DNA from 3 places in the Staphylococcus sp. Marseille-Q1834 genome. Region 1 is predicted to be linked to each of the others. Evidence: predicted binding sites of a transcription regulator. Region 1 holds the regulator's gene; each other region holds the start of a gene.
What was found. The regulator Rex, encoded in region 1, represses fermentation and respiration genes when NADH is low (regulators of the CRP and FNR family bind a similar motif). The targets are predictions, from matches to a motif close to TTGTGAAATATTTCACAA.
Positions count from the first base shown of each region.

Region 2: a site for Rex is predicted at 1,539-1,556, ahead of LIX58_RS06050 (anaerobic C4-dicarboxylate transporter family protein). Genes of this name have one in related genera too.
Region 3: a site for Rex is predicted at 1,633-1,650, ahead of LIX58_RS07170 (nitrate/nitrite transporter). Genes of this name have one in related genera too.

Region 1 is NZ_CAKASN010000001.1:1,759,334-1,762,553, reverse strand. Features, by position in the region: gene LIX58_RS08755 (YeeE/YedE family protein) at 1-962, opposite strand, end outside; gene LIX58_RS08750 (redox-sensing transcriptional repressor Rex) at 1,115-1,756, opposite strand; gene abc-f (ribosomal protection-like ABC-F family protein) at 2,002-3,220, shown strand, end outside.
Region 2 is NZ_CAKASN010000001.1:1,222,149-1,225,368, forward strand. Features, by position in the region: gene LIX58_RS06040 (CHAP domain-containing protein) at 138-944, shown strand; gene LIX58_RS06045 (hypothetical protein) at 1,132-1,386, shown strand; gene LIX58_RS06050 (anaerobic C4-dicarboxylate transporter family protein) at 1,588-2,880, shown strand; gene LIX58_RS06055 (BCCT family transporter) at 3,215-3,220, shown strand, end outside.
Region 3 is NZ_CAKASN010000001.1:1,465,013-1,468,232, forward strand. Features, by position in the region: gene nreB (nitrate respiration regulation sensor histidine kinase NreB) at 1-821, shown strand, start outside; gene nreC (nitrate respiration regulation response regulator NreC) at 843-1,496, shown strand; gene LIX58_RS07170 (nitrate/nitrite transporter) at 1,758-2,933, shown strand; gene LIX58_RS07175 (Hsp20/alpha crystallin family protein) at 3,006-3,220, opposite strand, start outside.

The sequences.
Region 1 (3,220 bases):
AATGCTATCCAGCCTTTCCAAGACATAACTGCAGTTTCTACTAAGCCGTTACCAATTGAGCAACCGCCTGCAACTGAGGCACCGAATCCCATGCAAATACCACCAATTGCACTATTTCTGATAGTACGTTTATCTGGTAAACGCCATTTAAATTCATGGGAACCTCTTGCAGCAATATATGATCCTAAGAAGATACCTAATATTAATAGAACGCCCCAATCTACTAATTTTGTATCACCTGTAATTAAGAATGTAATTAAATTAGCAGAAGGTGTTGTAATGCCTAATCCATGATTACGTCCCGTTGACATACTCATTGGCCAAGCGATAAATGCTATAAGACCAACCGCGATACCCGCTACAAACGGATGGTAACGTTTCTCAAATAAATAGTGTCTAATACCTGTATATTTTTGTTTAAGTTTCGGTACAGCCATTTTAGGTTTAGGCTTACGTAACGTTTTCACTACGACAAATAATGTAATACCAGTTAAAACAATCGTTAACACCCACATTGGAATACCTGTAGTTTGAGCCATACTTGTATTCACTTTCGTAGGTTTGTTAATCCAATTCATCACTGGAAGTAAGACACCTGTTTTAGTGACTGCAGCAGTAACTGCGTACATAACGAGAGCAATCCAGCTTCCAATTAATCCTTCTCCAGCTCGGTACCAAGTTCCAGTTGCACATCCGCCTGCTAGAACGATACCTATTCCAAAAATGAAGGAACCAATAATAGTCCCTAAAATAGGAAATGTATCATAAGGAATTGCGATTAATCCTAAACTTGTTAATATTACAAGTCCAATACTTTGGACAGTGATTGCTACTAATAAAGCATAAAACATTTTATTATTTTTTTGCACATACATATCTCTAAAACCACCTGTTAAGCAGAAACGTGTACGTTGCATGACAAAGCCTAATAAAATCCCAACGATTAGGCCACTAATAATCATCCAAACCAAATTCAATTACATCCTTTCCCGATTGATTTACTAAGGTATTATAATAGATTAACAATTAATTATCAATAACATTTTTTTGAAATTAATTTTATTGAAATTAAAAAATCATTCTTCTGCACAAAAGAATGATTTCTGAATAATATTTATTGATTTGAATAGTTTTTCATGAAGAATAAAAGTGATTGTAATTCAATACCTAAATCAATGTGATGGACTTGAACGGTATTTGGCACATCTACTCTAGCAGGCGTGAAATTTAATATTCCTTTGACGTTAGCCTCAACTAGTTGATCTACGACGCTTTGGGCTACCTTTTCAGGTGTAGTAAGAATAACAACATTGATATCTTGTGTTTCAAGTACTTGTTGTAATTCATTCATATGATGCACTTTAACTTCACCGACTTGTTGACCCACAATTTCTTTATCAATATCGAACGCTTCAGTAATAGTCATTTCATCATGAATCGAAAAGTTATATGTTAAAAGTGCTCTTCCTAAGTTCCCTACTCCGACTATAGCAATATGGATGTCTTCACTATCGCTAAGTTCAGATTTAAAAAATTCAAATAAACTATCAATATTGTAGCCATAACCTTTTTTCCCTAACTCACCAAAGTATGAAAAATCCCTTCTAATAGTGGCTGATTCAATATTTAGCGCCTCACTGATAGTTTTTGAATTAACGCGATCAATTCCTTTTGTCTTCAAGGTGTTAACGAATCTATAATATAATGGTAATCGTTTCAATGTTGCACGAGGAATTTTAGCTTGATTTTGAGCCATTAAAGTTGTCCCCCTCTTGTTTGAACTTTTTAATCTATGTATCCAAACTAATTAGCGTGCAATTAGTCATTTATTTAAAATCATATTATGTCCCATAATGAATACTGACATATTATACCCTAACACTTTTTAAAAATAAATATCTTAGTTTCATGTAACTTTATTATACGGTAAAATAAAGAGTAATGTATAAGGCTATTTTGTGATAAATACTTTTGTTAAAACAATAGAAAGGTGAAACCTGAATGATACTGTTGCAATTAAATGACATTTCGAAGTCATTCGATGGTGAAGATATATTTACTAACGTCAATTTCGAAGTTAAAACTGGCGAACGTATTGGCGTCGTTGGTCGAAATGGTACTGGCAAATCCACTTTAATGAAGATTATTGCTGGTGCTGAAGATTATGATAGTGGCCATATTTCTAAAATCAAAAATTTACGAGTGGGTTATTTAACTCAACAAATGACACTTAATTCTTCATCTACTGTGTTTGAAGAAATGTCTAAACCTTTTGAACACATTAAAAATATGGAAGGTTTAATTAAAGAAGAAACAGATTGGTTAGCAACGCATGCCAATGATTATGATACTGAAGATTATCAACGTCATATGGAACGCTATGAATCGCTATCTAATCAATTTGAACAACTTGAGGGCTATCAATACGAAAGTAAGATTAAAACTGTATTGCATGGTCTTAATTTTAAAGAAGAAGATTTCAGCAAACCTATTAACGACTTTAGTGGAGGCCAAAAAACACGTTTATCTCTAGCACAAATGTTGTTAAGTGAGCCTGATTTATTATTACTAGATGAACCGACGAACCATCTTGATTTAGAAACGACTAAATGGTTAGAAGATTATTTAAAATACTTTAAAGGTGCCATCGTCATTATCAGTCACGACCGTTACTTCTTAGATAAAATAGTGACACAAATTTATGATGTAGCACTTGGAGATATTAAACGTTACGTAGGTAATTATGAACAATTCATTGAACAACGAGATAAATATTATGAACAGCGCATGCAAGAATATGAAAAACAACAAGACGAAATTAAGCGTCTCGAAACGTTTGTAGAGAAAAATATTACTCGTGCATCTACAAGTGGAATGGCTAAAAGTCGTCGTAAAACGTTAGAAAAAATGGAGCGCATTGATAAACCTATGTTGGATGCGAGAAGCGCCAATATTCAATTTGGTTTTGATCGCAACACTGGTAATGATGTGATGCATATTCGCAATTTAGAAATTGGTTATGAAACACCTATTACCAAACCTATAAATATCGAAGTCACTAAAGGCGATCATATCGCTATTATTGGCCCAAATGGTGTAGGGAAAACAACACTCATTAAAACAATTGCTAACCGCCAAGCTAAATTAGGTGGCGAGGTCATCTTCGGTGCTAATCTTCAAATTGGGTACTATGATCAAAAACAAGCTGAATTTAAATCTA
Region 2 (3,220 bases), 540 kb from region 1:
TATGTCTGTTAGAGTGTGTCTTGTCGTTAATTAACGAGAAAAAATTCTTAAACATTACTTAAATATGTTAATAAATGTAAATTGCAGGTAGCCACGAGAAAAATCATTTTCAAACAAATCTAGGAGGATATTTAATTATGAAAAAAATCGCTACAGCTACAATCGCAACAGCAGGTATCGCAACTTTCGGACTAGCAAATCACGATGCAGATGCAGCGGAAAACAATAATGGATATAACCCTAACGATCCTTATTCATATAGCTACACTTATACAATTGACCAACAAGGTAACTATCACTATAACTGGCAAGGTAACTGGAGCCCAGCACAAGCGCAACAAGGTGGTCAACAAACTGCAAACAACCAAACTCAAAACTACAATTATAACTACAGCTATAACTATAATAATGGCTACACTCAAAACCAAACTACAAACAATAACACACAATCATATAATACAAACAACAATACTCAATCATATACTGCTAACAACAACGGTGGCGGCTTAGGTTCAAATTATTCAACATCAAACCGCAACGTTCAAGTAATAACTCAAAAAGCCCCAACAACACAATCAGCAAACACATCAAGCAGTAAAGCATTCGCAGGTAAATCAAGCTCAGGCGCTAACCTTTACACAGCTGGCCAATGTACTTACTACGTATACGATAAAGTAGGCGGCTCAATCGGTAGCACATGGGGCAACGCAAATAACTGGGCAAATGCAGCAGCACAAAGCGGTTACACAGTAAACAACACACCTAAAGCAGGCGCTATTATGCAAACAACTCAAGGCGCTTATGGCCACGTTGCATACGTAGAGAACGTAAACAATGACGGCTCAGTTAACGTTTCAGAAATGAACTACAATGGTGGTCCTGGTGTTGTTTCAACACGTACAATCTCAGCTAGCCAAGCAGGTTCATACAACTATATTTCATAATCCGAAGTCAATTTAACCACGATACCTTACAATAGGGTCTCGTGGTTTTCTTTTGTTTTGGAAAAAGGCCAAGGCACGTTTTCTCACTTTATGATTGAAGCCGAAACAGAACGGGAAACATATATATATAAAGAAATACAACAATATAAATACATGATTGCCTAATGTTGAAAGAAGGTGAGTTAACATGGCACTTGATATCTTTAAATGGATCATATTAATCTTAATTGTTGTTGTAACAATTGGCGTTATTTTTGGATTAATATGGGGTTCATTATTTGAAGAACGTGCTTATGATAAACGTTCTAAAAAAGAGAAAAAGAAAAATTTAGAAAAAAACTTAGACATGGCTAAAGGTCATACAGATGATGAAGAAACTAATGACGATTTAAAAGATGTTTCAACTAAAACTAAAAAACTCAAAGACAATAAATATAAATAAATGAATTGCTCTTGAAAGTAAATTGGATGTTTACTTTCAAGGGTATTTTTATTTGACTATATAATTGATAATCATTATCATTTATAATAAAGTTAATTTTCAAAAATTAGTATAGTTATATACGTTTGGCATATTAAAGTGTTAGAATAAGTATGTTAAAAAAATCACAATAATTTTTAGAATTAGTTAGGAGCTTTCATCATGCTACTATTTGTAGTAGAAATTGCCATCATGATATTGGCCATATTACTAGGACTTAGAACAGCTGGAGCTTTAGGATGTGGCATCTTCGCTATCGTCGCGCAACTTATCATGATATTTGGATTTCAATTACCTCCGGGATCAGCACCTGTTACTGCAGTATTAATCATTTTATCTATTGGTATCGCTGGTGGTACCTTACAAGCTACAGGAGGCATAGATTATCTAGTCTATCTCGCTTCAAAAATTATCGAACGATTTCCTAGATCAATTATCTTTATTGCACCAATCATTGTCTTTCTATTTGTATTTGGCGTAGGAACAGCGAATATTGCCTTATCATTAGAACCAATTATCGCTAAAACAGCAGTAAAAGCGAATATACAGCCTAAACGACCGTTAACGGCTTCAGTACTGACAGCGAACTTAGCATTATTATGTAGTCCTGCAGCTTCTGCGACAGCATATATTATTTCAGTTATGGCAGGCTATGATATTTCAATGGGCAAATATTTAAGTATTGTACTACCAACCGCTATTATTACGATATTACTGTTAAGTGTTTTCTGTACATTTGTAGGACGTAAAACAACAGTAACTGAAAGTGAAATTGCACATACACCTGACGTTGAAGTGGCGCCTTCATTTTCAAAAAAAGTAAAAATTGGTGTTATCGCATTCTTATTATGTGTTGTAGGTATTTTAACATTTGGCATCTTCCCAGATTTAATGCCTACTTTCAAAGTTGATGGCAAAGAAGTAACGCTCACAATGACTGAAATTGTGCAATTCTTTATGTATTTAAGTGTGGCAGTTAACTTATTGCTACAAAAAATTAATACAAGCGATATTTTATCTTCTAATATTACGCAATCAGCCATCGGTGCACTCTTCGCCGTATTAGGACCAGGATGGCTAGGAGCAACTATCTTTAATGCACCTCAAAATTTAAAAATTATCAGAGATGACATTGGTAAAACAATACAATCTGTACCTTGGTTAGTTATTATCTTAGTAGCGGTGGTAGCAATGATTGTTATTTCACAAACAGCTACTGCTTCAATTATGGTGCCGATTGTGATGAGTATGGGCATTCCACCATTGTACTTCATCGCAATGGTCCAAACATTGAACGTTAACTTCGTTATTCCAGCACAACCGACGATCCTCTTTGCGGTTAGCTTAGATGAGACAGGACGAACACGACCGACTAGCTTTATCATCCCAGGCTTCTTCGCCATTGCAATTTCAGTCATCGTCGGATTTACGATGAAAACAATATTAGGATATTAATATAATTAAAAAACTATTAAGTTTAAACTTTTGTTTGAGCTTAATAGTTTTTTTATAAAAAATAAAAATTCATTTATAAGTTATAAATATACATTATTAATACAATGTAAAATTCATTCAATTCGTTAAATTTAAACTTAACACTGTTGTGGTGGCAATTTATAGAGCTTGAATTTTTGACGCTTAATATATATTTATTCAGGCATACAGTGTAGTTTAACTGAATGTAATTTGCATTTTTATTTAATTTTAGATATTGTCTTGATGTGCATTAAACGTAAGAAAATCACAAGTTGAATGATTGATTCATTTTATAAAGAGGAGGAACATAATCTTGAAA
Region 3 (3,220 bases), 290 kb from region 1:
GTTGTATTAATTGTTATTTAGGTACTTCAACACCTAATGATAAGAACTTTCAAGTGTTTATGAAGACAGTGAATAATAAAGTACAACCTTTTACAGCTGCTTATCAATGTATTGATGAAGATGAACAAATTTATGCATTTACGTTACAAGATATTTCACCTCAAATTGAACGTCAAGAAAAGATGTATCAACGTCAGATGTTACGTAAAACAATATCTGCCCAAGAGAATGAAAGAAAGCGAATTTCTAGGGAATTACATGATAGCGTAGTTCAAGAAATGCTTAATATTGATGTTGAATTACGATTGTTGAAATATCAACAAGAGATGTCACAACTTATAGAAAAATCAGAACATATAGAAAGCTTGATGTCTCATTTAATCAATGATATTCGTAATTTATCTGTAGAATTAAGACCATCATCTTTAGATGATTTAGGATTGGAAGCGGCATTTAAATCGTATTTTAAACAATTTGAAGAAAACTATGGCTTAGAAATTATTTATCAATCGAATATTAAAGATCATCGATTTAATAGTGAAATAGAAACTGTCGTTTACCGTGTTGTACAAGAAGCTATTTTCAATGCTTTAAAATATGCTGGTGTCAATTCAGTTGATGTTTCAGTACAACAAACTGAGCATAATTTAATAGCCGAAATTGTAGACAGAGGAGCAGGATTTAATCCTAATTCACAGCCACAAGGGACTGGCTTAGGATTATATGGGATGAATGAAAGAGCTGAACTTGTTAAAGGGAAAGTGGATATTGAAACACACATTGGAAAAGGGACTATTATTACATTAGAAATACCACTTTAGAGTACGTAAGGGGATTTTGAATTGAGAATTATAATTGCAGATGACCATGCAGTTGTTAGAACTGGGTTTTCAATGATATTAAATTTCCAGGAAGACATGGAAGTTGTTGCGACTGCTGCTGATGGAGTAGAGGCCTATCAAAAAGTGATGGAATACAAACCTGATGTTCTTATTATGGACTTAAGCATGCCACCAGGTGAATCTGGATTGATTGCGACAAGTAAAATTGCAGAAAGTTTTCCTGAAACCAAAATATTAATATTAACAATGTATGATGATGAAGAATATTTATTTCATGTACTTCGCAATGGGGCAAAAGGATATATTTTAAAAAATTCACCAGATGAACAGTTATTACTAGCAGTACGCACAGTATATAAAGGTGAAACATATGTAGATATGAAATTAACCACATCGTTGGTCAATGAATTTGTAAATCATACAAATATAGACGAGGCGTCTACGAATGATCCTTTTAAAATACTTTCTAAACGTGAACTAGAAATATTACCATTAATTGCAAAAGGTTATGGTAATAAAGATATCGCGGAAAAATTGTTTGTTTCGGTTAAAACGGTTGAAGCACACAAAACACATATTATGACTAAATTAGGATTAAAGTCTAAACCAGAATTAGTAGAGTACGCATTGAAGAAAAAATTATTAGAGTTTTAATTTAAAATATAATATTGAAACTGTTAAATAGCCATGAAGAAAATCGATAATTTGATAAATCTTCATGGCATATTTTTATGTAAAAATAAGTAAGGAAATATAGGGGGATTCCTTATAAGTATAAGGGAAAATCCTTATGTTCATTTTTTCACAAATTCACTAAAATTAATGTGTAATCAGTAATGTGATTGAAATATAATTTTTGACCTCTTTTATATAACAATTACTGATAAAGAAAAAAGAAATAGTGAAGGTGAAAAAATGAATAAAAATAAGGGTGGTTTTCAACTTACATTACAAACGTTGAGTCTTGTAGTGGGATTTATGGCTTGGAGTATTATTTCTCCACTAATGCCGTATATTTCTCAAGATATTAAAGTGTCTCCAGAACAGCTATCAATTATTCTAGCTATTCCAGTCATTTTAGGTTCTATTTTACGAGTTCCATTTGGATATTTAACTAATATTGTTGGGGCAAAATGGGTCTTCTTTTGTAGTTTTATAGTATTATTATTTCCAATCTTTTTATTAGGACAAGCTCAAACACCTGGAATGTTAATGTTAGCAGGATTCTTTTTAGGCGTTGGAGGAGCAGTATTCTCTGTTGGTGTAACATCAGTTCCTAAATACTTTTCAAAAGATAAAGTCGGCTTAGCTAATGGTATCTATGGAGTAGGGAATGTAGGAACGGCAGTATCTTCTTTCTTAGCACCACCAATAGCAGGAATTATTGGTTGGCAAACCACAGTTAGAAGTTACTTAATTATCATTGCAATATTTGCGGTTTTAATGTTTATCTTAGGTGACAGTAAAGAGCCTAAAGTTAAAGTGCCACTAATGTCGCAGATTAAAAAGTTATCTTCAAATTATAAATTATATTACTTAAGTTTATGGTACTTTATCACTTTCGGTGCATTCGTAGCGTTTGGTCTATTCTTACCTAACTACTTAGTACATAATTTCGGTATCGATAAAGTTGATGCTGGCATTAGATCAGGCGTATTTATTGCTTTAGCAACGTTTTTAAGACCACTTGGAGGCGTCTTAGGTGATAAATTTAATGCGGTGAAAGTATTAATGTTTGATTTCATAGTGATGATAATAGGTGCAATTATATTAGGTATATCTGATCATATCGCATTATTTACAATAGGTTGTTTAACTATTAGTATATGCGCTGGTTTAGGAAATGGCTTAGTATTTAAATTAGTTCCTTCTTATTTTGCAAAAGAAGCTGGAGCTGCTAATGGCATCGTTTCAATGATGGGTGGTTTAGGAGGTTTCTTCCCACCACTAGTAATCACATATGTATCGAACTTAACAGGTTCTAGCCATTTAGCATTTATTCTATTAGCAATTTTTGGCGTTTTAGCCTTCATTACAATGGGGCATTTATATATAAAAGAATATAAAAGCTCTTTAATGACCTCAAAATAATAAAAAAACGTAGGAAACATTGATGAAAATGAATCCTACGTTTTTTTTAATTAAATTTGATTTTAAATGTTACTAATCAATAGTAATTTTAGTAGTATTATCTTCGTCTGTAGCTTCTTTAGGTAGAATAACCACTAAAATACCATTATTATAACTTGCTTTAATTTGTGTTTTATCGATATCATCAAAATCAAAGTGTCTTACAAGTTCACCGTTAGCGCGTTCGCTAAGTTGAACTTTACCAGTTTGATCAGAAACATGTTTTTGTGCTTTGATAGTTAAAGTTG